3 regions of the Phreatobacter stygius genome follow, and region 2 is predicted to be linked to each of the others. Evidence: predicted binding sites of a transcription regulator. Region 2 holds the regulator's gene; each other region holds the start of a gene.
The links. The regulator LexA, encoded in region 2, represses DNA repair genes until DNA is damaged. The targets are predictions, from matches to a motif close to TGTTCNNNNTGTGTTCNG.
Positions count from the first base shown of each region.

Region 1 (6,508 bases), 1.3 Mb from region 2:
TGCCGGCCCGGTCGCGGCCATAACGCCGATAGATCTCCTGGATCACCTCTTCGCGGCGCTCATGCTCGAAATCGACATCGATGTCGGGCGGCTCCCGCCGTTCGCTCGAGAGGAAGCGGGCGAACAGGACATCGTGTTCGTTCGGATCGACGGCGGTAATGCCGAGCACGTAGCAGACCGCGGAATTGGCCGCCGAACCCCGGCCCTGGCAAAGGATGCCCGCATTGAGGGCAAACTGGACGATGTCGTAGATGGTCAGGAAATAGCGGGCGTAATCGAGCGTCTCGATGAGTTTCAGCTCCGCCTTGATCAGGCCGACGACCTTGTCCGGAACGCCCTGGGGGTAACGCATTTCGGCCCGCCGCCTGGTCAGCTCCTCGAGCCAGCTTTGCGGGGTCCAGCCCGGCGGCACCGGCTCGTCGGGATATTCATAGGTGAGCTGGGACAGCGAGAATTCGATGCGGGCAAGCAGATGTTGCGTCTCGTCGATCGCCTCCGGGCAATCGCGGAACAGCCGCGCCATTTCCTTCGGCTCCTTCAGGTGCCGGTCGGCATTGACCTCGAGCAGACGGCCGGCCGCCTCGATCGTCGTGCCCTCGCGGATGCAGGTGAGCACGTCCTGCAGGTCGCGCTGTTCGGGCGCGTGATAAAGCACGTCATTGACCGCGACGAGGGCGACACCGGCGGCCTCGCCGATCCGGAACAGGCGGGCAAGCCGGCGCCGGTCATTGCCATGCCGGTGCATGGCGGCACCGAGCCAGACGGCGCCGGCGGCCGCTTCCGCGATCCGCGCGAGTGCGGCCGGCAAGCCGTCAAAAACCGGCCCCGGCATGACGATCAACAGGAGACCGCGGGTATCGGCGAGGAGATCGCCGAGCGTCAGGATGCAGTCACCCTTCCTGGCCTTGCGATTGCCCAGGGTGAGCAGCCGGCAGAGCCGGCCCCAGCCGGCCCGGTCGGCGGGATAGGCGATGATGTCAGGGGAGCCGTCGGTAAAGACCAGCCGTGCCCCGACCGCCAGCTTGAAATCGGCCAGCGCCTCCGGGCCGACCTCCCTGGCCATGGCCTCCTTGACCTTATTGAGCGCCGCATAGGCCCGGACCACGCCAGCCACCGTGTTGCGGTCGGCGACGCCGATGCCGGTATGGCCGAGCTCGATCGCCTTCAGCACCAGGTCCTGGGCTTGCGAGGCGCCGTGCAGGAAGGAAAAATTGGTCGCGGTCGCAAGTTCGGCATAACAGGTCATGCGAACAGCCCGTGCAGGAACCAGCGCGGCGCGGCATCGCTGCCATAAAACCCGCTGCGGAACAGCCAGAAGCGCCGGCCCTCGGCATCCTCGACCCGGTAATAGTCGCGCGCCGGCCGGTCGGCCTGCCGCCACCATTCCGCGGCGATCCGCTCCGGGCCTTCGGCACGGGTGACGTGATGCCGGCAGCGCCGCCACAAAAAGCTCAAAGGCGGCCCGTCCGGCACCTCGGCGATCGCCTCGACCGGCTGCGGCGGATCGAAGACATGCAGGGGCCGCGCCGGCGGCTCGTCCGGTTCGACCGGGCGCCAGGGGGCGTCTTCGGCATCAGCGCCAGATCGAACCGGACGAACCGCCGGCACGAGATGCGCCGCACGATCGGGATCATGGCTGTCGCGCGCCGCGAAACGCAGCACGCGGTCGGCGCCGAAACGGGCGACCAGCCGGTCGACCAGTTCGGCCAGTTCGTCGTCCTCGACCGCATGGCCGTCGAGGCTGGTCTGGGCCACCGCGAAAGGTTCGGTCACCGGCACCGACAGGCGGATCAGGTCGAAACCGAAGCCGGGATCGATCGGGTCGGCCAGCACCTCGATACGCTCGACGAGCAGCCGCATCACCGCCTTGGCGTCGCGAACCGGCCGGCCGGTCTCGACCGCGATCCGCCTGACCGCGCCATCGGCCCGGAAGAAGCTCGCCTCGAAGGCGCGGCCACCCTCGCCGCGCTGTTCGAGCAGCGCGCCGGCTCGCGCCATCAGCGCGGCGAGCGTGCCCTCGATATCCTCGGCCCGCGCGATCGGCTCGGCGAAGCGCTGCTCGACGATGCAGGCGGGCACCGGCCGGCACGGGGTGATGCGGATATCCTCAGCTCCCAGCACCCGCCTGAGCCCGGCCGCCAAGGTGGCGCCGAAACGGGCGGCGAGCGGCGCCGACGGGCGGCCGGCGAGATCGCCAATGGTCTTGAGCCCGGCCCGCGACAAGGCCAGCACCGTTTCCGGCGGCAGGCCAAGAGCGGCGACCGGCAGCGGATGGACCGCCGGCGCTTCGCCGCCGGGCGCGACGATCTCCAGCCGGCCGAAACGGGCGAGCGCACGCGCCGCCTCGGGCGTGCCGGCGACGCAGGCGCGCGCATGAACCGCGATGCCGGCGAGACGGGCCTTCAGGTCGGCGCGCAGCGCCGCCTCGCCGCCGAACAGATGGGCGCAGCCGGTGAGATCCAGCACCAGCCCATCGGGCGGATCGAAGGCGACCAGGGGGTATAGCGGTCGCAGGCCTCGGCAAGCCGGGCCAGGAAGAGGCCGTCGCCGGCCGGATCGCTGTCGATGGCCAGGATTTCAGGCACGCGGGCGCGGGCATCGGCCAGCGCCAGCCCCGGGGTCAGGCCGAGCGCCAGCGCCCGCCGGTCGACCGCGGCCAGCCGAAGCGCCCCCCTGACCTTTTCGGTGAAGACCAGCGGCAGCTCATCCGGCGCGCCGGAAGGGTTGAGCCGCCTCCACCGGTCGGCCGGCAGGAACGGCAGCCAGACGGCCAGGTAGCGGCGCGGCGACGGGCCGGTTTCCGTCCCGGCCAATCCCGTCTTGGAAAGTTCCATCTTTGAAATGGCTGCGGTCACGATCCCACTCCACACGCCATTGCCGGGGCGGAACCCCGGCGCGGTGACGCAACAAACTGATGGCGAAAGCCGGAAAGCCGGGAGCGTTGGCCTCCAGGGGCCTGGAAGCGAGCGCGCCGACCGACCAGCGGGTCGAGGCTGCACTGGCGACAGGGGCCGCGGCGATGCGCACCATCAAGGTGGTCACCCGCGAGGCGGCCGCGGTCAGCGACAGGCGGCGCGAGGCGCTGAGATCCAGCACCTTCGCATCACCCCAGGGCTCGATCAGAACCGCGCCGAGCGCCGCGCAGCGTACGGCCTCCGCGCCGGCCCTGAGCACGTCGGCCGCATCCCGCACCCGGACCAGCACGAGATGCCCCGGATCGAGGCCGAACTCGACAAGGCCGGAGGCATCGAGCCGGCCCGCTTCCAGATCGGCGAAGTCCTGGCGCACCCAGACGATCTTGCCGCCACCGGCGGCCCTGAGCGCCAGTGCCAGGGCGAAACCGGCCGCCGCGGCAGCGTCCACCGGCGCCCGTGCGAACACCTCGTGCACCGCCGCGCGCTCCAGCCCGCCGCCCAGCGGTTCATCCACCGCCGGCAGTCCAAAAGAAAAAAGATCGGACGCGCCAAAGGCTGCCGGCCGCTCCAGAGCCGCCAGCTTCAGCCTTAGCGCGCGGACGGTTTCCGGTGCCGCGCTCATGTCTTATGTTCCTATTTCGTTCTCATCAAACAGTGCCGGCGCGCCGGAGTCAAGACCAGCGGTGAAAGCCGCCCTGAAAGCCGAACTGCTGATAGGGATGAAGACCTGGCTCGAGTGGAGCCGGCATGGCGCCTAGCCGGCCAGGCAACCGATCAGTAAATACGCAGTTATTACCTTAGGTAAAGTTTGACACTTACCGGTGTCGCGTCAATCCACCTGCGCGAAATGGTGGAATATTTACACTTTTTGCGGTTACTGGGCACCATCGTCCACTTCGGTGCCGTGTCGCGACGCGACAGCGGTGCGCACGGTCTCCAGGTCTTGCAATGCGCGGAAGCCAGATAGCAGAAAGCTCGGGTGATGTTCTCATCCCGGTCCTGGAACAGGCGATCGACGCCGTCGTCATCATCGACGAATTGAACAACGTCACGTTTTTCAACACCGCCGCGGAAAAGCTCTGGGGCCACAGCCGCGCCGAAGTCCTCGGGCAGAATGTCAGGCTGCTGGTCCCCGCCCCCATGCGTCCGGCTCATGACGCCCAGATCAACCGCAACCGCGCCGGCGGCACCGACACCCTGGTCGGCACGACCGTGGAAGTGCCGATCGAGCGGAAGGACGGCACGCCGGTCTGGGGATCCTTGTCACTGTCGCGGATCACCGCCGGCGGCAAGACGCTCTATGCCGCCTTCGTCAAGGACGTCACTGAGGACGTGAAGCGGCGCGAGGAGATCTACCTCCTGTCGCTGGTCGCCGACGAGACCGACCGGGCGGTGATCATCACCGATGTCAGGCACCGGATCGTCTATTGCAACCGTGCCTTCACCGAAATGTTCGGTTATCAGCGCGCCGAGGTGATGGGCCAGTCTCCCACCGCGCTGCTGCGCGGCCAGCACACCGACCCGCGGGCCCTGGCACGCCTGAACGGGCTCGCCGGCCACCAACGCGGGCTGCACGAAGAAGTCCTCGGCTATACCAAATCCGGCAAGGAAATCTGGCTCTCCGCCACCATCAACCCGATCCTCGACCAGGCCGGCCAGTTCCGCCACGCGGTCTCGGTCATCGCCAATATCACCGAGACCAAGCAGACCCAGGTCCTGCAGCAGCGCGTGCTGGAGGCGCTGGCCAATGACCGACCGCTGGTCGAGGTCGCCGATCTGATCTGCCGGCAGGTCGAGGCGATCACCCCTGGCGTCGTCTGCTCGATCCTGCGCGTCGATGCCGGCGGCCTGGTCCGTCCCCTGGCCGGCCCGAGCCTGCCCGACCACTATTCCCAGGCCCTCGACGGCCTGCCGATCGGCCCGGATGTCGGCTCCTGCGGCACCGCCGCCCATCTCGGCGTGCCCGTGCAGGTCGACGATATCGAGACCAGCCCGCTCTGGGCGGCCTACAAGTCACTGCCGCTGCCGCTTGGCCTGCTCGCCTGCTGGTCGAGCCCGATCAAGCTGAAGGACGGCCGTGTCGCCGGCACCTTCGCCTTCTATTTCCGCGAGAAGCGCGGCCCGAGCGCCTGGCACGAGCGCCTGGTGGAAGCCTGCGTGCATCTCTGCGCCCTGGCGATCGAACGGCACGACGCCAAGGCCCATATCGACCAGCTCGCCTATTACGACACCTTGACCGGCCTGCCGAACCGCCTGCTGCTGGGCGACAAGATCGACCAGCAGATCGCCGCCGCCGCGGCGAGCCACAAGGAAGTGGCCCTGCTCTTCCTCGACATCGACAATTTCAAGGACGTCAACGACACGCTCGGCCATTCCGCCGGCGACGCGCTGCTGATCGAGATCGCCCGGCGCCTGCAGGACCAGTTGCGGGCGGGCGACATCGTCAGCCGGCTCGGCGGCGACGAATTCGTCGTCATGCTGTCCGACTGCGGCGTCGCCCATGCCGCGGGCGTCGCCGGCCGCATCCTCGAGGCGCTGGCCCTGCCGATCCGGGTCGAGGCCATGGCGCTGCCGGTCTCGGCCAGCATCGGCATCAGCCTCTATCCGGGCGACGGCCTGAACAAGGAAGCCCTGCTGAAACATGCCGATACGGCCATGTATGAGGCCAAGGCCGCCGGGCGCGGCACCCATCGCTTCTTCAGCCACGACATGAACCTGATCGCCCAGGAGCGCCTGGTGCTCGGCGCGGCGCTGAGCGATGCGCTGTGCCATGGCACGCTCCAGCTGCATTATCAGCCGCAGATCCGCACCGAGGACGACAGCCTGCATGGCGTCGAGGCGCTGGCGCGCTGGCACCACCCGGTCCACGGCCAGGTGCCGCCGGCCAAATTCATCGCGCTCGCCGAAGAAACCGGCCTGGTCGAGGCGGTCGGCGAATGGGCGCTCGGCGAGGCTTGCCGGCAGATGGCCGACTGGCGCCGCCGCGGCATCGATATTCCGACCGTCTCGGTCAACCTGTCGCCGCTGCATTTCCGCAACAGCCGCCTGCCCGACCTGGTCGCGAGCGCTCTCAAACGCAACGGCCTCGAGGCCCGGGCCCTGACGCTGGAGATCACCGAAAACGTCATGATGGACGACTGCCCGGAAACGGCGGCGACCGTCCAGGCCGTGCATGCCCTCGGCATCCGCCTGTCGCTCGACGACTTCGGCATCGGTTATTCCAGCCTCTCGTCGATCACCCGCCTGCCGATCGAGGAACTGAAGATCGACCGCAGCTTCATGCGCGACCTGGAAACCGACCAGAACGCCCGGGCGGTGGCCTCCGCGGTCATCCGCATCGGCCACAGCCTGGGGCTGAACGTGGTCGCCGAAGGCGTCGAGACCGAAGCGCAGCGGCGTTTCCTGCAGGCGCTCCGCTGCCACGTCCTGCAAGGCTTCCTGTTCGCGCCGGCGCAGCGGGCGGGCGACCTGGAAAGCTGGCTCGCCAGGCGTGACGTGGTCCTGTCGCGCTCGCGGGTCGCCTGACGGGCCCGCCGGTGGCGGAACCGGACGGCCGCGGCCAGGCCGGCCGCGTCGCCCGAAGATGTCGGTCC
Region 1 covers NZ_CP039690.1:642,441-648,948, forward strand. The annotation lists gene E8M01_RS03040 (error-prone DNA polymerase) at 1-1,246, opposite strand, end outside; gene E8M01_RS03045 (Y-family DNA polymerase) at 1,243-2,466, opposite strand; gene E8M01_RS35855 (DNA polymerase Y subunit UmuC family protein) at 2,403-2,813, opposite strand; gene E8M01_RS35445 (ImuA family protein) at 2,704-3,537, opposite strand; gene E8M01_RS03055 (EAL domain-containing protein) at 3,864-6,440, shown strand.
Region 1: E8M01_RS35445 (ImuA family protein) is a predicted target of LexA. The motif match lies at 3,544-3,561, and genes of this name have one in related genera.

Region 2 (6,508 bases):
TCGCGGCCCGCCGGTCAGGAATTGCGCAAGCGAGAGCCCCGGCGCGGCGATGGCGGTCCCTATCCCGACCGCCGCGCCGCGGCCGGTCGTCTCGGTGACGAAGAAGGCGTTGGTGACCGTCGGGCTGGCATTGGAGCCGATCAGGCCGCCGAGCGCGGTCGCGCTGGGGGTGGAGCCGACGGCACCTGTGGCAAAGGCCTGGTTGATCGTGGCTGTGGCGGCGTTGAAACCGACGAGGCCGCCGATGACCTCGCCGCCGATCACCGCGCCCGTCGCATAGACCTGGCTGAGCGCACCCTCGTTCCGGCCGACGAGGCCGCCGATATTGTTGCGGTCCCGCGCAGTGACGCCCGCATTGGAGAACGACTGGCTGATCGTGCCGGCATTGTAGCCGACGAGGCCGCCGGTGTTGAACGTTCCGTCGACCTTGCCATCGGCCCAGGCCCGCGTGATCGTGCCGCGGTTGAGGCCGGCGATGGCGCCCGTGTTTTCCTGCCCGCTGATGGTGACATTGCGCAGGCCGACATTGCTGATGACACCTGTCGTGCCGACATAACCGAACATGCCGACATAATTGGTCGGGATCTGCCGGACATTCAGGTTGTAGATGACATTGCCGAGCCCTTCGAACGTGCCGGTGAAGCCGTTGCCGCCGTTCTGGATGTTCGAATTGCTGTCCATGCCGAGGGCGACCATGCCGAGGCCGCCATTCCAGCTCGCCGTCGGTCCGCCGTCGATCGGCCGGGCCAGCGCGTAGCGGCCGCTCAGGTTGGAATTGATCGCCTGCAGCTCGCTGACGTCATAGATGAGCGTGTAGCTCTGCCCGTTGATCGACAGCGTCTGGCCGGTATGCGGCGTACCGATATAGTTCGTCCCGGCGCCGAAGGCGAAGGACAGCGTGCCGCCCGAGCCGCCCTGGTTGGTGTTGAAGGCAAGGCCGCCCGCGCCGGTGATGAACAGGTTCGCGTTGACCGCGATCGAGTGATAGGCGCTCAGCGTCAAGACCGATCCCGACGACCAGACGAGCGGGGCGGCAACCGTGATGTCACCGGCCTGCGACCCGCCCGAGCCCGTCGAGATGGTGACATTGGATAAGGCCAGCTGGTTCTGCAGCGTCCCGGCATTGATGACGCTGTTGTCGCCGGTGGCGGTGAAGCCGGACTGGTTCGAATCCGGATCGTTGGAGATCGTGACGTTATAGGGGTCGAGCAGCAGCGTGCCGAAGCGACCGTCCGCCGCGCGCAGGTCGGCGCTGCCGGTGAACGACAGCGTCGCCTTGCCGGACACCTCGGCAAAGCCGCCATCACCGCCCTGCCCGCCGCCCTGCGCGGAAATCGTGCCGGCAAAACGCGTCTGCTGGTCCGACCAGATGATCACCCGGCCGCCGTCGCCGCGTGCCGTGGCATCGGCGCGGATCACCGTGGCCGCATCCACCGAGACGGTCTCGGCCCGCTGAAGCGGGCCGCTGCCCTGGTAATCGCCGCCGATTCGAACCCGGCCGCCGCCGGTCGCGCCGGAGGCATCGAGCCGCGCGCCGGAAAGATCGATCGCCCGGCCGGTGACGGTGATCGCCCCGCCGGACTGGTTTGGGCTCGCCACGTTGACACGGCCGGTGACCGACACCCGTCCGCCGGCGCCGCCATCGACCACGACGCTGCCGGCCGGACGTGCGCTCGCCGGCCGGGTGGCCGCCGGCCGTTCGACCGATCGCCGGTCGGCGCCGGTCGATGCGCGGCGCGCCGCCTGGCTCGGCCGGTCCGGCGCCGGGGCGGCGGCAGGGCCGCCAAATCTCACGCCGGAACCGGTTTGCGCCACGCCGCTGGCCTCGATCGAGCCGCCGAGCTGGATCGCCGCACGGGCGACATCCGCGCTGGTCGCCGCGCGCACCTCGACCCGGCCGCCGCTGGCATTGATCCGGCCGACCTGCCGGATCAGGGCCCGGGCACGGTCCGGGTCGTTTGTCGGCACCGAGACCGTCAGGAAGCCGTCGCCCTCGACATCGACCGACACCCGTTCGCCGGAACCGAGGCCAACCCGTCCGCCATGGGCGCTGATCGAACCCTCATTGGTCACGCGCCCGCCGATCAGCACGGCGTCGCCGCCGCCTCGAACGCGAATCCGGCCCTGGTTGGTGACCTCGGCGGAACGGCCATTGCCGGCATAGCGCTGGCGGCCCGCCATGAAGTCGTCATTGGTGGTATCGAGCGTCGAGGCCGTGAAGCCCGCCGTGTCGACCGAGCCGGTCCGCGTGATCTGGATGCCGTTGGGATTGACCAGATAGACCTGCCCGTTCGCCCGGACCTGACCGGCAATCGTCGACGAGGTCGCGCCGGTGACCCGGTTCAATGTCGCCGACGAGCTGTTCGGCTGCTGGAACGACACCGTTCCGCCCTGGCCGACCGAGAACGCGTTCCAGTTGATGACCGCGCGCTGCGACGTCTGGTTGATGGTCAGGGCGCCGGCGCCCGCCGGACCGATCGTTGCCGATCCCGTGGCAACCCTGCCGCCGGTCGGCAAGGTCTGGCCATGCCCCGAACCGCCGGCCAGCGGCATCATGGCAGCGCAGAGGGCTGCAACGGAAACCGAATGGCGCAGCCATTTGCGGCTGTCCGAGACCAGTTCCATCGGCTCTGTCCGGGCAATAGAAAAACCTGCCGGCGGCGCGAGGTCGCGCCCGGTCCCATCAAGCCGCTGGCTCATCGCCGACCGCCTCGCCTCTGTCTTGCGGGCCTTGCGCCCGGATTGACCGAGGACATGACACCGCCGTCCGGCGGTTGTCTTCTCAACCAGCGCACGGGCCAGGGAAAATCTCTCGCGACTTCATTGAGTTGCGCGAACCGGCGCGGACCGTCCGGCCGGCGGTCGAGCGGAACCGGTATCCCAGGGCAAGAGGTCGGATGCCAAAGTCCGCCAGGCGATACTGGTCGCCGGCGATCGGGGCCGCTCCGGGCCGCCAGCACATATCAATCGCGCAGGCCCAATACTTCACGAAATATCAACGCTTGCGGAACACATAAAGAACAGATAGGGACTGTTCATGATCTGTTCGAGCGAGTCGGGCCGGTCAAAATCAGGGGCAAACACCCGATGCTGACACGCAAGCAACACGAACTTCTCCGCTTCATTCAAGAACGGCTGAAGGAAAGCGGCGTGCCACCCTCGTTCGACGAGATGAAAGAGGCGCTGGACCTGAAGTCCAAGTCCGGCATCCATCGCCTGATCACCGCGCTCGAGGAGCGTGGCTTCATCCGCCGCCTGCCGAACCGGGCGCGCGCGCTCGAGGTCATCAAGCAGCCCGAGCAGTCGGCAGGTCCCGGGCGGGCTCGCTTTGCGCCGAGCGTCATCGAAGGCTCGCTTGGCCGGGGACGTCCGGCCGACGACGACGCGGTCATGCCGGTGTCGGTGCCGATCATGGGCCGGATCGCCGCGGGCGTACCGCGCGAGGCGATCGAGAACCGCACCAGCACGATCTCCGTGCCGCCGGAAATGCTGACCCGCGGCGAACATTATGCCCTCGAGGTGCGTGGCGACTCGATGATCGAGGCAGGCATCCTGGAGGGCGACCTGGCGCTGGTCCGCAAGACCGATTCCGCCGAGACCGGCGATATCGTGGTCGCCCTGATCGACGACGAGGAAGCGACCTTGAAGCGGCTGCGCAAGCGCGGCACGTCGATCGCGCTCGAAGCCGCCAATCCGGCCTATGAGACCCGGGTTCTCGGACCGGACCGGGTGCGCATCCAAGGCAAGCTTGTCGGGCTGATCCGGCGTTATTGATCAGCGGTCCGGCTCGAATTCGTCCGGCGCGGGACCTTCCGCAGCCGGCTGCGGTGTGGCGGGGTCCGCTGCTGGCCCCGGCCGCCTGAGCAGCGGCACCGGCGCGCCCGCCGGACGCGGGCGAAACCACGGCCGCTGGCTTGCCGGATCGCGCCCGACCTCGATCCGATAGCCCCCCTCGGCGGCAAACAGCGTGATCGCGCCGGTCCAGGCAAGGCCGCGCAGGTTCAAAACCGTCGCCTTGCAGTCGGCCGGTGGGGGAAAACGCGTGACGACGAGGCGCGCCTCGCGGCAATCATCGGCGAGCGCCTCCGGATCCCGCGCATAAGCGACCCGGCCGCCGCCTTGCAGCGCCATCGCGCAACCGATCGCGTCGCAGATCACGCCGGCGATCAGCGACTGGTCGGAGGCCAGCCGCTGGTCGGCATCGGCCGCCAGCCAGCGTTGCAGCGCGAAACGGTTGGCGCGCGGCGACAGGGCCCGCAAGCGCCCGTCGGTGCCACGTGCCGCGACGGTCAGCCCCTCGGCATCGATCGCCATCAGCGGCCGCTCGCGCAGCGGCGCCACGGTGAGCCCGAGGACCGCCACGGGCACGCCAATGAGCCTGAGCGGCGTCGACAGCATGGCAAGGCAGATCAGCCCGATCGACAGAAGTCCCAGGGCGAGCGGTCCGAAGGTTGGAACCGCGACCTTGCCGCCGGGCCAGGACGCGACCCATTCGGCCACCCTGATGAACAGGTCGATGCTCATCCCGGCCAGCGCCCAGACCGGCCGGTCGAGCCCGAGCGGCCAGAGCAGCAGCGCGATGATCTCCAGCGGCATGGTGAGGAATTCGACGATCGGCGCACCGAGCAGGTTTCCCGGCACGCCATAGAGCTGGATCTGGTTGAAGTGATAGGCCGCATAGGGCGTGGTCGCGAGCGAGGCGACGAACGAGCTCATGGCGAGGCCGGCGACGCCGTTGCTGATCGCCAGCAGGGCGCGCCCGAAACCTCGCCTGTCGCCGGCATGGTGCTCGGCCCAGGGCCGCAGCATGGCGTAACCGGAGACCAGCGCCAGCGTCGCGGCGAACGACATCTGGAAGCTCGGCCCGAGCAGGCTTTCCGGCGCCAGCGTGAGCACCAGCAGCGCGGCCAGCGCCAAGGTCCTGAGCGTCAGCGCGCCGCGCCCCAGCATGACGCCGATCAGCACCACCGCGATCATGATCCAGGACCGCTGGGTGGCCACCTCGGCGCCGGAAATGACGAGATAGCAGGTCGAGACGACAAGGGCTGCGAACGCCGCCCAGGCCTTGACCGGCCGGTTCAGCGCCAATGACGGAATGAGCGCCAGCGAGCCGCGCACCGCGACGAACACCAGGGCCGCGACCAGAGCCATGTGAAAGCCGGAGATCGACAGGATGTGATAGGTGCCGGCCGCCCGCATCGCCTCGTTGAGCCCCTCGGGAATGCCGTCGCGCTTGCCGGTGACCAGGGCATCGGCCACCGCCCCGGCATGGCCCGGAATGGCCGCGCGGATACGCTCGCTGATGGCCGAACGAACCCGGTCGAGATGGGTCCTCAGTCGCACGCCGAGCGGCGCCTCGCCGAGCTCGATCCGCCTGACCTGGCCAATGACGAAGCCGCTGGCGCCGATGCCGTTGAAGAACGCGTCGCGGCCGAAATCATAAAGGCCGGGCCCGGGCGGATCCGCCGGCGGCCGAAGCCGGACCATCAGGCTGACCGCCGCGCCGGTCTGAACACCGGTCGCCACCCGGCTGGTGACCCGCACCCGCTGCAGCGGCTGGGCGAGCGCCGGCTCGGCGCGGACGATGCGCAGGGTCAGCCGGTCACCGTTCTCGCGCCGTTCGAAGACTTCGACCCATCCCGAAATGGTCACCGAGCCGGTCTCGGCGCCCAGCACCGGATGGGCCGCGATCGCGGTGCGAGCGGTCGCGGCGGCAAAGCCGGCGGCGACCGAGGCAAGCGCCGTGGCGACCAGGAAGGCCAGGCGCCGGTCCCTGAAGCGATAGGCAAGCAGCGCCAAGAGGGCCGTCGCCACGAAGGGCCCCCACAGGCTCGGCTCGTCGGCGGCCGAGAAATAGAGCAGGATTCCGGCGCCGTAGCCGACCGGCAGGAACAGGAAGGCCCGGCCGCGTTCCTGCTCCAGCGCCAGCCATCCGACGACCCGTTCTTTCAGGCCGTCGAACAGCGCGCCGAGACCGCCGGCAGCCGCCGGTCTCACGCCCTGCCCGATCGCCGCGGCGATTGCTTGCGCGCGCGCCCTCACGTCAGCCCCCTCGGCTGGTTGTTCGCCGCCTTCGCGCCGCCACAAAGGGCAGGCAATCGCGGTTCCCCAAACCGTGCCGGGCGTGCTACAGCCACGCCCCTCGCGATATCAAGACTATCGCGAGCCCGCGCACTCTGTCGTCCTCGGATGAATCATGACGGTCGTCTCCCGCTTCGCCCCCTCCCCGACCGGCTTCCTGCACATTGGCGGCGCCCGTACCGCGCTGTTCAATTGGCTTTATGCCAAGAAGACCGGCGGCAAGATGCTGCTGCGGATCGAGGATACCGACCGCCAGCGGTCGACCCAGGAGGCCATTGGCGCGATCCTGGACGGGCTGTCCTGGCTCGGCCTCGCCTGGGACGACCAGACGATCTACCAGTTCTCGCGCGCCGAGCGGCACGCGGCGGTGGCCCGTGAACTCCTGGCCGCCGGCAGGGCCTATCATTGCTACGCGACGCCGGAGGAG
Region 2 covers NZ_CP039690.1:6,742,561-6,749,068, forward strand. The annotation lists gene E8M01_RS31840 (MBG domain-containing protein) at 1-2,625, opposite strand, end outside; gene lexA (transcriptional repressor LexA) at 3,088-3,774, shown strand; gene E8M01_RS31850 (ComEC/Rec2 family competence protein) at 3,775-6,042, opposite strand; gene gltX (glutamate--tRNA ligase) at 6,197-6,508, shown strand, end outside.

Region 3 (6,508 bases), 750 kb from region 2:
TCTGGGACCTGTTCGTCAAGATGCCCACCCTCGCCTATGAGCTCGCCTGGCTCGGCTCGCGCGAGGAAAGCATGGTCGACGAGAACCTTGTCTCGGTCGGCCAGCGCAGCGCCGCCGAACGGATCGCCGCGCTGGTCATCTCGCTGTTCCGGCGCGCCGAAACGCTCGGCTTGGTCAGCGACAAAAGTTTCCAGTTTCCGCTGTCGCAGCAGCACATGGCGGACGCGCTCGGCCTGTCGCTGGTCCATACCAGCAAGACCTGGTCGCGGCTCCGGCGCGCCGGCCTGTTCGCATTCGCCGGCGGACGCCTGACACTGCTGAATCCGCGGCTCACCGCGCGGATGGCCTCGCTGTTCGAACGCGAGATGACGCCGCGGCCGCTGATCTGAGCGGCGCAGCTTCTCGGTGCTTGCCGGGAACCTTGATCCGACCCGAGACGTTCCATGACTGTCCCCCCGCCTGTGCGGGCCCACCTTCAAAACCCGGAGATTGTGAAATGGCGAACCAAGCCACGGGAACGACGTCCGGCCGGTCCATGTCCGGTCATTCCGCGATCATTGCCGCCGACCGCGTCGCCGGCACCAATGTCTATAACAGCAATGGCGAACATCTCGGCGAGATCCACGACATCATCCTCGACAAGGAATCGGGCCATGTCGTCTACGCCATCATGTCGTTCGGCGGTTTTCTCGGCATCGGCGAGAAATATCATCCGCTGCCGTGGAGCGTGCTGAAATACGACACCGAGCGCGAAGGCTATGTCGTGCCGCTGACCCGCGACCGGCTGGAGAACGCCCCGATGTACGATGCCAAGGGCGAGCCGGACTGGAGCGACCGCGTCTATGGCAAGCGCATCTACGACTATTACGGAACCAGTCCCTACTGGATGTAAGTTCCACGTCGACCTTTCGGCATTTCAGGGCGCGAGCTTGCCGCTCGCGCCCTTTTGACGAAACGATAGCGCCGGCCGGCGCGCGCGTGCTGTAGCATGGCGCTGCGGTTTCCTTTTTCATCCCGCCGGAGCGCGCGATGCATATCCGTTATGGCTTCCACATCGACATCCTGTGCGAGGCGGCGACGCCGCTGATCGCCTTGCTCGACATTCACCCGAGCCGGCGCCAGGACCTGACCCAGGCCGACGAGCTGATCGCCAGCGCGCTGGCCGACCCGGCCTTGCCGATCGAGCAGACCATTCACGAAGATCAGTTCGGCAATCTCTGCCGGCGCATGACCGCGCCGGCCGGCGGCCTGTCGCTCAAGGCCGGCGGGGTGATCTTCGATCCCGGTTTTTCCGACACGGTACAGCCTTTGGCCGGCGAGGTGCCGCCGGAGCAACTGCCGGAGGACACCCTGATCTACCTGCGCGGCAGCCGCTATTGCGAGACCGATCAGCTGTCGCAGGAGGCCTGGCACCGCTTCGGCCATGTCGCGCCGGGCTGGAGCCGTGTCCAGGCGATCACCGATTTCGTCCACGACCGGCTCGGCTTCGGCTACCACTTTGCCCGCGACACGCGCACCGCTACCCAGGCCTTTGAGGAACGGGTCGGCGTCTGCCGGGATTTCGCCCATCTGGCCATCACGCTGTGCCGCTGCATGAATATCCCGGCGCGCTATGCCACCGGCTATCTGCCCGATATCGGCGTGCCCCAGGACCCTGCCCCGATGGATTTCTGCGCCTGGTTCGAGGCCTTCCTCGATGGCCAGTGGTACACCTTCGATGCCCGCCACAACATGCCGCGCATCGGCCGCATCGTCATGGCCTACGGCCAGGACGCCGCCGACGTGCCGCTGGTCAACTCGTTCGGCGCGCATGTGCTCGATCGTTTCGAGGTGACTGCCGAAGAGGTGCTCGGCCAGCGCTTCCCGGTGAGTGCGGAAGATCGCCGCGCCCATGCTGCGGCCCAGACCGCGTGGCGCCGAAACCGGTCCGAAGGATTGCCCTGACGGCGGCTGCGCGGGAGGCCGGTGCCAGCCGGCCTCCCCTCATGTCATTGCTCAGCGGGCGTTCCAGACGCCGACGACGAAACCGACGGCCGCGGCGATGCCGAGCGCCCGGAACGGCCGGGCGGCGATTTCGTCGATCAGCAGCTTCTGCAGTTCGGTTGCCTGGCCCTTGGCGGCGTCGACCATGACATCGGTGTCGACACCGACATGTTTCAGCGTCTTGCTCGCGGACGAGGCAAAATCGCTGGCGCCGCGGACGATCTTGTCCTCGAGTTCGGTCGGGCCGGCCGGGCCTCCGTTGTTCGATCCCGTGCGGCCTTGCGCATCAGCCATGACAAACCTCCATCGATCCTGAACCCATGCGGGCAATGCCCGTCAATGGTCCAACCCGATCGAAGGCGTGAGGTTCCGGCCGAGGCTTAGCGCCACATGCCGCGCATGCGCTGGGCGATATCCACCTTGACCGGCTGGGCGGCGGCGCGGCCGGCATTGGCCTGCTGGGCGGCGATCGGCCAGGTGGTCAGCTGGAAGTTTTTCAGAACCGAGGGCGGAATGAACCGGGTGCGCTGGGCATAGACGTGCCGGTCGCCGGTGGATGACTGCTGATGGGTGAAGAAGCGCTGCGGCACCATCAGGTGCAGGTCGTCCTTGGCGCGGGTCATCGCGACATAGAGCAGCCGCCGCTCCTCCTCGATCTCGGAACTGGTGCCGGCACCGAGATCGGAGGGAATGCAACCATCGACCGCATTGAGCACGAAGACCGATTTCCATTCCTGGCCCTTGGCGGAATGAATGGTCGACAGGATCAGGTAGTCCTCGTCGAGCAAGGGCATGCCGGCCTGGTCGCTGGTCGCGTCGGGCGGATCCAGGGTCAGCTCGGTCAGGAAGCGCTCGCGCGAGGGATAACCGCCGGCGATCTGCTCCAGTTGCAGAAGATCGGCGCGCCGCACGCTGGCGTCCTCGTGCATGCGCTCCAGATGCGGTTCGTACCAGAGCCGCGCCGCGCCGAACTCGGCCGGCCAACCGGCCCGGCCGGACCGCAAGGCCAAGGCCAGGTCGACAAAGGCCGGCCAGTCATCGCCGGAGCGAGGCGGCGCCGCGGCCTCGGCCAGCGCGCCGAACGGATCCCTGACCCCGGTCATCTGGTCGATCAGGCGTGCCGCCGAACTGCCGCCAACGCCCGGGATGAGCTGCAGCACCCGGAACCCGGCGACGCGGTCGCGCGGGTTCTGCACGAAGCGCAGCAATGCCAGCATGTCCTTGACATGGGCGGCATCGAGGAACTTGAGCCCGCCGAACTTGACGAAAGGAATGTTGCGCCGGACCAGCTCGACCTCCAGCGGGCCGCTGTGATGCGAGGTGCGGAACAGCACCGCCTGGGCCTTCAAGGCCGTGCCGGTCTCGCGGTTTTCCAGGATCCGGTCGGCGACGTAGCGGGCCTGGTCGATCTCGTCGCGCACGGTGACGAGGCCCGGAGGCTCGCCGGAGGTGCGTTCGGTCCACAGATTCTTGGTGAAGCGCTCGGCGGCCTCGCCGATCACCGCATTGGCGGCGGCCAGGATCGGCTGGGTCGAGCGGTAGTTGCGGTCGAGCGTGACGATCTCGGCCGGCGGGTCGAACTGGCCGGGAAAATCGAGGATGTTGCGCACGGTCGCGGCGCGGAACGCATAGATCGACTGGGCGTCGTCGCCGACCACGGTGAGGCCGCGCCCCGCGGGCTTCAAGGCGATGAGGATCGACGACTGCAGCCGGTTGGTGTCCTGATATTCGTCGACCAGGATATGGTCGAAGCGGCCGGAAAGCTCCGCGGCGAGCGCCGGCTCGGCGACCATTTGCGCCCAGTAGAGCAACAGGTCGTCGTAATCGAGCACGTTGTGGCGCTGTTTCGCCTCGACATAGGCGGCAAACAGCGCCCGCAGTTCCGCTGTCCAGGCCATGCACCAGGGAAAAGCCGCCCGCAGCACCTCCTCCAGCGCCATCTCGGCATTGACCGCGCGCGAATAGATCGCAAGGCAGGTGCCCTTGGTCGGAAACCGCGTCTCGGTCTTGGAGAAACCCAGCTCGTGGCGGCAGAGGTTGACGAGATCGGCGGAATCCTCGCGATCATGAATGGTGAAGCCCGGATCCAGTCCGATCTCGCCGGCATGGTCACGCAGGATGCGCGCGCCGATGCCGTGGAAAGTGCCGGCCCAGGTCAGGGCATCGGTCATCACGCCGGCCTTGGCACCCAGCGCCTCGGCCGCGATGCGCTCGACCCTTCGGGTCATTTCGGCAGCCGCCCGGCGCGAAAAGGTCAGCAGCATGATGCGGCGCGGATCGGCGCCGCCGACGATCAGGTGGGCGACCCGATGGGCCAGCGTATTGGTCTTGCCCGAACCCGCCCCCGCGATCACCAGCAGCGGTCCGCAGCCGGCCTCCGTTGAGGCCGCGCCGTGCTCGACCGCGCGCCGCTGCTCGGGGTTGAGCTTGGTCAGATAGGCGGCGGCGACGGACAAGCGCGAATCATCCCTGGGCTGGCTTCATCCCGTGGATGACACGTTTCCTGTTTTGTTCCAATCACCGGCCGGTTGCGGCGGGAGACCTTTGCCCTGGTCGCGCCGGATCAGCCCCGCTGGCCGGCCGATCCGGGCTTCTGGCCCTGCTGGCGGCTCGGCTGGCCGCCGGCCTGCGCCTTCTGCCCACCGCGCGCCGGGCGGCCATTGCCCTGGCTCTGCTGCGACTTGCCCTCGTCATCCGGCTGGACGGGCGCCTGGGCATCTTGCCATCCACCGGCTTCCTTGGGATGCATCATGATCGCCTCCTGTTTCGCCTCTATCGAGACACAACGAGATGCGGGCGGTCCGGTTCCTGCCGCGCCGATCACGCATCGGATCGACCGGTCGGGCGGGCCTTGGGCGAAGCATCATGAGGCGGACCTGCCTCGACGGGCGGCCGCCATGGGTTAGAATGCGCCAGGGGAACCGGGCCTGCCGCCCGACCTTGCTGATCTCCGGACGCCCGACCGGTCCTTTTTTAGATATCGCCTCGCCCTCGACAGGTTGCATGATGATCGACGCCCCCAGATCCAGGAACCTGCCCGATCTGCTGGCGCCGCAGATCCGTCTTCGGCCGGACGACTATGCGGTCTATTTCGATTTCGACGGCACCCTGGTCGACATTGCCAATACGCCGGAAGAGGTGATCCTGCCGCCAAGCCTGACGCCCGACCTGACGCGGCTTCAGCAGCGCCTCGGCGGCGCGGTCGCGGTGGTGACCGGGCGGCATCTCGCCGATATCGCCCGCATGATCGCTCCGGCGCAACTGGCTGGCTCCGGCCTCCATGGCCTCGAATTCAGTTTCATGTCGGCCGATCCGGTCACACCCATGCCCGAGGCGATCGCGCCGGCCCTGCTTGCCCGCGCGGTGGCGCTGGTGGCGAGCCATCCAGGCGTGCGCCTGGAATATAAGGGCCCGATCCTGGCGGTTCACTTCCGGCAGGCGCCCGAGGCCGGGCCGGCCTTGCTCAATGCGCTCGCGCATCTGTTGGTCGAGCTCAATCTCGATCATCACCTGAAAGAGGGCCGCGCGGTGATCGAGGTGATCCCCAACGGCACGTCCAAGGCAACGGCTCTGCGAGAAATCATGCGCAGGCAGCCCTTTGCCGGACGCATTCCGATCATGATCGGCGATGATCGCGCCGACGAGGACGCCTTCGTCGTGGCCGAGGGTGCCGGTGGGTTCGGCCTGAAGGTCGCCGGCGAGCATTTCCGCCAGGCCGACGCTAGTTTCATGGAGCCGGCGGAGGTGCGCGCCTGGCTGTCGCGTATCGCCGGCGGCGACGCGGCATAGCGGCCAGGCCTCACGGGGCGACGACGGCCGCCGGTGCGGCCACGCTTTGGCCCGGCGCCAGGACCCGCAAGGCTCCCGGCATCAATTTGAACTGCAAGGGCATCGGCAAAAGCCGGATCTCGCCGTCGTTCAGCACCGTGATGCGCCGGCGGCGTGCGCCGATCCGGATGGCGGGAGCCTCGTGATAGACGATATTGGCATTGTCCTCGGCGCGGCCGGCGAGGATCGCCGCGGCCATTTTCATCAGCGTCAGCCGGCCGTTGTCGCGGGCGGCATAGATGGCGAGCCGGCCGCCATCGAGGCTCGCCCGCCTGGGGATGCGCGACGGCTGCCTGAGGAACGGATTGACCGAGACGATCACGCCGCGGCTGTCCTCGCGCCAGGTCCGGGCGCCGTCGCCGAGCACCAGGCGCATCGGCCTCAGGCGGAAGGCCTTCAGGATCGTCGTCACGATGGCGAGCAGCGTCGCCGGCAGCCGGCCCCGCGCCTGTTCGCGATAGCGCTGCAGCTTGGCAAGCGGCCCGACGACAGACGTGCACAGGAAAGCGCGTCCGTTGACCATGCCGACATCGATGGCGCGGATCGAACCGCCGACGAAGGATGCCACGGCAAGTGCCGGATCCAGCGGGATATCGAGGTCGCGGGCGAGTTGATTGACCGTGCCGAGCGGCACGATGGCCAGCCGCGTATCGGTTCCCAGGAACGCCTCCGCCGCGGCCAGAATGGTTCCATCGCC
Region 3 covers NZ_CP039690.1:5,989,089-5,995,596, reverse strand. The annotation lists gene E8M01_RS28255 (Crp/Fnr family transcriptional regulator) at 1-389, shown strand, start outside; gene E8M01_RS28250 (PRC-barrel domain-containing protein) at 497-892, shown strand; gene E8M01_RS28245 (transglutaminase-like domain-containing protein) at 1,030-1,944, shown strand; gene E8M01_RS28240 (hypothetical protein) at 1,996-2,277, opposite strand; gene E8M01_RS28235 (ATP-dependent helicase) at 2,364-4,439, opposite strand; gene E8M01_RS28230 (hypothetical protein) at 4,547-4,735, opposite strand; gene otsB (trehalose-phosphatase) at 4,891-5,772, shown strand; gene E8M01_RS28220 (diacylglycerol/lipid kinase family protein) at 5,783-6,508, opposite strand, start outside.
Region 3: E8M01_RS28235 (ATP-dependent helicase) is a predicted target of LexA. The motif match lies at 4,482-4,499, and genes of this name have one in related genera.